DNA from 2 places in the Lentibacillus juripiscarius genome. Region 1 is predicted to be linked to the other one. Evidence: a T-box and tRNA genes for the amino acid it is inferred to sense, from the RefSeq annotation. Region 1 holds a T-box; the other holds one or more tRNA genes.
The links. A T-box is a leader RNA that pairs with one kind of tRNA and senses whether it is charged. The one in region 1 lies ahead of thrS (threonine--tRNA ligase), so its partner is inferred to be a tRNA-Thr.
Positions count from the first base shown of each region.

Region 1 (3,414 bases):
TTCTGAACAAGTTCGACCACTCGGACAAATTCATCCTTAAGCTGGTCCGGACGGGCAAAGATATGTGCATCATTCAGCGTCATTGCGCGAACCCGCTGCAGTCCTGCCAAAGCACCGGACATTTCATAACGGTGCATCGTGCCAAGTTCCGCGATGCGTACTGGGAGATTGCGGTAGCTCCACAGCTGGTTTTTGTACACCATCATATGGTGCGGACAGTTCATCGGGCGCAGGACTAGGTCTTCGTTGTCCATTTCCATTGCAGGGAACATGTCGTCTTGATAGTGGTCCCAATGTCCGCTTGTTTTGTAAAGTTCAACACTGCCAAGTACTGGTGTATACACATGATCATAGCCAAGGCGTTCTTCCAGATCGACAATGTAACGCTCAATGTTACGGCGGATGGTCGCACCTTTTGGCAGCCAGAGTGGCAGTCCTTGTCCAACCTTTTGCGAAACGTTAAAGATCTCCAATTCTTTCCCAAGTTTACGATGATCACGTTCTTTCCGTTCTTCAAGAATCTTTAAATGTTCATCAAGCTGTCCTTGCTTTTCAAACGCTGTGCCATATACACGCTGCAGCTGCTTATTATTGCTGTCTCCGCGCCAATAGGCTCCAGATACACTCAGCAGTTTAAATGCTTTGATCTTGCTTGTTGATGGGACGTGAACCCCACGGCATAGGTCAAAAAATTCCCCTTGCCTGTAAATGGTTACTTGCTCATCTTCCGGAATAGCATCAATCAATTCCAGTTTCAGATCATCACCAATTTCCCGGAACATTTCCCTTGCCGCATTACGGGAAACTTCCACACGTTCTATCTCCAAATTCTCGTCAACAATCTTTTTCATTTCTTTTTCAATTTTTGGTAAGTCTTCCGGTGTGATGGAATGTTCCAGGTCCATATCGTAATAGAACCCTTCTTCAATTACCGGTCCGACACCAAAGTTGACATCGCCATACAGCCTAGTGACCGCTTGTGCGAGTAGATGTGCGGTTGAATGGCGCATAATGTCAACACCTGCATCGTCCTTATAAGTGACAATTTCAATTGTGCCGTCATGTGGGAGTTCCCGGCGGAGATCCACCAATTCCCCGTCTAGTTTAACGGCAAGTGCCTGTTTTTTCAGCCCCGGGGAGATAGAGGCCGCAATGTCCTCCCCTGTAGTCCCTGCAGGAAACTGTTTCTCTGCTCCGTCTGGAAATGTGATCGTTAATTGTTCCATCGTCCACTGCTCCTTCCATGATTCCTAGTTTCGCTATTTCCTACAATAATAAAAGCGCTCATCCCTCTGCTTAAAGCAAAGGGACGAGCGCTGGTCACGTGGTTCCACCCTATTTCCCGCAAAAAATTGCGGCTCATCGATCGTTAACGCTGATGAGGCGCTGCTGTTTACTTCCTCGGTTCAACAGCAGAGTTCAAAGGGGGTAATCATTTGTCCGATCAGTGGAAGCTTTCAGCCAATGACTTCCTTCTCTTTGCTGCCGGGGCAAATAATCATGTCCTTATCGTTACTTTTAACTAGCTTAAAATGATATTTGTTTTATTATAGCTCCCGTTCCACATAAAATCAAGTCCTTTTTTCATTTATGTGTCAGTTGATATGGAAATGGAAATCGCTTCTTTGGTTCGAATGTCACGCGCTCCTGAAAGACGTTGATGACGGTCAGTGTTTTTGCATCTGACGGGCTGTCTCCGTAAATATAGATGGTTTCCGGACACATGGCAATCAGTGGTGCAAGATTCCACTCATCCTCGTCAAGTCCAACCATATAAAGCGGTTCCTCTTGCATCAGCCTCCGCAGTTCAATTCTGGAAAAGCGTTTCCCATCCGGTCTGTAAAAAGAAAACGGCTCGCCCTGGAGAACGTGAACCGTATGAAACATGGATTTGCGTTGTCCGATATGGTTGCGCAGCATGTCAATAAACGCTTGGTGATCCTCTTCCAGTTTGAATTCGTCAATGGCCAGTCCAACATAGTGAGCAAGCTGATCCTTAAACACTTTTGACTGAAAGTTGACAATGGAATCAAAATGAACCGCTCCGGAATGTTTAATATTGGCGGAGAAAAGCGAGTAAAGAAGACGGCATGGATCCTTATTGTTTCTTATAATCTGACTATCATCCACATCACCCGTGACGATACGATAGGACAAATCCATAATGCGTTCAACTTCATCAGGATTCGAATAATAATAATAATCTTTAATAATAGCATCCAGCATATCCGTTAGCCGATGTGAAACAAATACACCGACCATTGCCTCGGCGATTGTCTCCATTAGATCGTTGCCGGGCACCTGATAATCCAGCTGTAAATGATTCCCCCATTCTTTATTGTTTTTCCAGTGCAGCTCAAGCTTTTTGTTAATTTGAAATAAATACTCACAAAAACGTATTGCCTCTTTATCCGATTCGAAATACACTTCAAGCAAATACATCACCCTCACCCAAGACCAAACTGTTACATTATATGGACATCCATACCGAAACATGTATACTCCATAAAAACTAGTAACTATCTTTGTCCAGGCTCAGTAAGATAGGGAGATGCACGATGCTAGTGCCTGTTGCAAAAAAAGGTGTCTATCCAGTTTCTTGAACCAGACAAACACCCTTCGGACCGACCGTGGTTTCTCATGAGAATTACTGGCCATCCCGGCGGTTTTCACCACCCAGACCAACTTCTTTACTAACCTGTTTGATTCGCTCGATGATACGGCCAGCTTTCACTGTTTCATTGCCGCCCCGGCTAGTGGAGGCCATTTGCTGCTCCAACTGTTCCAGACTGTAGTTGGACGTGAAGAACACTGGCATATTTTCCATCATCCGATACTGCAGAATGGATCCAAGTATTTCGTCCCGGAACCAGGCGGACTGGGTTTCCGCACCGATATCATCAAGCATGAGCACATCGGTGTTTTTAAAGTAATTGATTTTTTCATTAATCGAATCATCTTTAATGGAGCTCTTCATTTCCCGGACAAATTCAGGCATGTAAATTAGCATCGATGATTTATTGTACTCTTTCAGTGCATTGGCTAGTGCACCGATTAGATAAGTCTTGCCGACACCGAATGGACCGTGGAAATAAATACCTTTTGCAGGCAATTCGTTGCTAGCATTATTCAGGAAAAGAAGTAGCTGCCGAATACCTTCTCCTCGTTCACTATCATGGTCAATGTCGGCTATCGTTGCATCCAGTATTTCTTTCGGCATATATAAACTTTGAATAAGACTCTGCTGTTCCCGCTGTTTTTCCACATCAATCCTGTTATGACATTTCTCGTAAACCAGATGAATTTCGCCATTTTCAGTCTGAAGAACAGGGGAGTAACCTTGCAGCATGTTGATACACTGTCCGAATGATGCACACTTGTCACACTGCTTGGATTGTGTCTTATATTCATGAA
Region 1 is NZ_JBHUNA010000030.1:34,477-37,890, forward strand. It holds gene thrS (threonine--tRNA ligase) at 1-1,226, opposite strand, end outside; T-box leader at 1,303-1,522, opposite strand; gene ytxC (sporulation protein YtxC) at 1,585-2,427, opposite strand; gene dnaI (primosomal protein DnaI) at 2,648-3,414, opposite strand, start outside.

Region 2 (3,414 bases), on a different contig from region 1:
TGCTTTTCCGTTCCTTGGAAAAGAAGATCACTTTTCCTGCGTGCGATGCGGATTCAGGGGGGGCATTCCTTATGCTCATGTATTATATTGCATACATTCCGCTACTCAAAGCTGCGCCGCCTTAAACTTCTCGGTCCTTTTTATCCTCCTTTTGAACGCGCACTTGAAGAGGTTGTTCTAAAAAGTCCAGTGAAAATGACATACCGAAAGAGTTGCAGCTGAAGCAGCTTTTAGTAGCTTCTTTTGCGATCTTTTAAACCGGGAAGATATGAACTGGGCAATTCCAGACTGTTTTCCGGTCAGCCTAAAGACATAACTGGATACATTTATTGTTTTATGCCTGCCCGTGTGCTGTATACTAGATACTGCAGAAAGAAAACAATAAACGCTAAAATACATAGATTGACGTAATACCAGACTCCATTGCCAAGCAAATCCAGGGGAGTGCTGGCTGCTGGTGTGTGCGAGAGATACAAATAATTAGAACCTAAAAGAGGATTGACAAAGAAACCTATGATAGCGGCATATATCAGTAAATAGACATAGGATTTAATAAAAGACGGAAATGGTATCGTTACATGATTTGTTATGACTAAAAATACACCGGTCCACGAAATAGCGATATGATGAATAAAGAACTTCAAAAACCGGTAGTGTGGGAAGTCATAAGGTAGTTCGGGTGTGACTAAAGCTAAAAATGCAGGGATAAGTCCAAAGAAAAATGTGATCTGAATGAATTGCTTATTATGGGTGAGCAGGGAGATTGCGCCTGTTATGCCCGCAATGCCGCATAGATGCAGAAACATATGCTCACTCAAGCTCCAAATGCCGTTGAGTGCTGTGTATAGCTGGTAGCTTATTTCGGATAAAATGAGGAGGGTGAAGAGACTCCAACGAATGAATTGATAAATAGATGGTTTACTCAGTATTTTTTTGGTAAACAACATTAAAATGGTAAGACCAATAATGTAAACGAGCAGTGTGGTTATGTGACTGAAACCGAATGCTGTAAAAGGCGAGCCACTTTGTTCCAGAAATATGGATGCCATTGTTTTAGTCATCCTTTCATTAGTGATGTGATTTTTTTGATTATGGTTTAATATAATTGTAAAGTAAAATATTCGTACCGGAAATAATTTTTTTGTATTATCCTCTTTACAAAAATGGACAAACTGTATATAATAATACTCGTCGGTGAACGCAAGAATACATATTGGCTTTTTTCATGTTCAGTGGCCCGTTGGTCAAGTGGTTAAGACACCGCCCTTTCACGGCGGTAACACGGGTTCGAATCCCGTACGGGTCACCATTTCCTTTTAAGGATTGCATGGAGATATGTTAAATTTGCGATGTTTTGCCGTAATACATGGATTAGCACGTCCTGTGTATTGGAGGATTAGCTCAGCCGGGAGAGCACTTGCCTTACAAGCAAGGGGTCGCAGGTTCGAACCCTGCATCCTCCACCATTATTTCCACCTCCAACATGTATAAAAATCCCGAAAGCTAAACAGACTATTTAAAGTATGCCGGCCTAGCTCAACTGGCAGAGCAAGCCGCTAACAACACAGATTAAGCTACCAAGTGCAGGCTTGCGAGGAGTGCGGCATCAATGAACTAGCGTGCAACACGACGAGCGGTTTAATCAAAAGAAAACAGTACAAGTAAATGAATCACTATCTATATGCCGGCCTAGCTCAACTGGCAGAGCAACTGACTTGTAATCAGTAGGTTGGGGGTTCAAGTCCTCTGGCCGGCACCATTTATTTAATTTTGATGTATAAATTCTTAAGAAATCAGTTATAATAACTACGGAGGGGTAGCGAAGTGGCTAAACGCGGCGGACTGTAAATCCGCTCCCTCAGGGTTCGGGAGTTCGAATCTCTCCCCCTCCACCATATGTTACATTGGGCTATAGCCAAGCGGTAAGGCATCGGGTTTTGATCCCGTGATTCCCAGGTTCGAATCCTGGTAGCCCAGTCTTTTTTTATTTGGTCTGCTTTTCAGTAAATGCTGCCTGTACGTTAAACGATTGTCAGGTCTGTCTGATGCAACAGACCATCAGGTGATCCACTCTATAATAGACCAAATGCCCAACAGGAGCCATTAGCTCAGCTGGCAGAGCATCTGACTTTTAATCAGAGGGTCGGAGGTTCGAATCCTCCATGGCTCATCAAAGAAGATATGTCGGATTCTCACCTCTCGGTTCCCCTTGTTTCTGATTAGGATTAAAGGAAACAAGGACTAGCTAGGGGCGGCGGAATCCTCCAAATCTCATCGATATTAAAAAATGCTAGCGGAAATCCATAACACATATTATAATGGAAAATAAACAAGGTCGTTATGATTGCCAACAGCCTTGTTTATTTGCATTTTATGCTGTTTTTTTACATAATAGACACAGTTGAATCATAAACAAATCGTGTTTATTGCCGTATAATAAGTTGGTAAAAGGATGAGATGGCATGCAGACTTCCAGGATTCCTGGCTTTTATAATATGACCGTTGAACAGCGGCGGGAATTGCTTGCGAAAATGGAGAGTTTTACGGAAGAGGACACAGCGTATCTATTCTCCAAAGAAGCGTTGTCAACGGATACCGCTGATAACATGATAGAAAATGTTGTGGGTACATTCCCGCTTCCTCTGGGACTAGGACTGAACTTTTTGATTAATGACAAGGATTTCGTTGTGCCGATGGCGATTGAGGAACCATCAGTTGTTGCCTCTGCAAGTCATATTGCCAAAATTGTCAGGAATGCAGGCGGGTTCACAACGGAGGCGACTGATCGTGTCATGATTGGCCAGATCCAAGTAGTCGGATGCCAGGATTTTTATATAGCGAAAGAAGCTATTTTACATGAAAAAGATAATTTGATTAATGCTGTGAATGCTGCATACCCTAGTTTAGTGAACAGGGGTGGTGGTGCAGAGGATTTGGATGTCAGAATCCTGAATGAAGAGCCGGGTTCGAAGTATAGTCAAATGCTCGTCCTCCATATATATATTAATACGTGTGATGCCATGGGAGCGAATATCATTAATACGATGGTTGAGTCCCTGGCTCCAACAGTTGAGGAATTAACAGGCGGAAAAGTCTATTTACGAATTCTTTCCAACTACCCGGATCGTTGTCTTGCACGCGCGCGCTGTGTTATACCAACTGATTTGCTTGGGTCGGAAGAGTTTTCCGGCGAAGAGGTGCGGGATGGTGTCATTCATGCGTATGAATTCGCGGCATCTGATCCGTATCGTGCAGTGACGCATAACAAAGGTATTATGAACGGAATTGACCCGGTTGTGATTGCAACAGGCAATGACTGGCGTGCAGTGGAAGCTGGAGCCCATGCACATGCGGCACGTAATGGCCGGTATACCTCCATGACAGAATGGTCCAAGGATGACGAGGGCAATCTAA
Region 2 is NZ_JBHUNA010000005.1:793-4,206, forward strand. It holds gene ACFSUO_RS02735 (YwaF family protein) at 327-1,049, opposite strand; tRNA gene ACFSUO_RS02740 (tRNA-Glu) at 1,235-1,309, shown strand; tRNA gene ACFSUO_RS02745 (tRNA-Val) at 1,391-1,466, shown strand; tRNA gene ACFSUO_RS02750 (tRNA-Thr) at 1,684-1,759, shown strand; tRNA gene ACFSUO_RS02755 (tRNA-Tyr) at 1,811-1,895, shown strand; tRNA gene ACFSUO_RS02760 (tRNA-Gln) at 1,906-1,977, shown strand; tRNA gene ACFSUO_RS02765 (tRNA-Lys) at 2,098-2,170, shown strand; gene ACFSUO_RS02770 (hydroxymethylglutaryl-CoA reductase, degradative) at 2,463-3,414, shown strand, end outside.
Region 2: it has a tRNA-Thr gene. The T-box ahead of thrS (threonine--tRNA ligase) is inferred to sense a tRNA for this amino acid. The anticodon was not compared.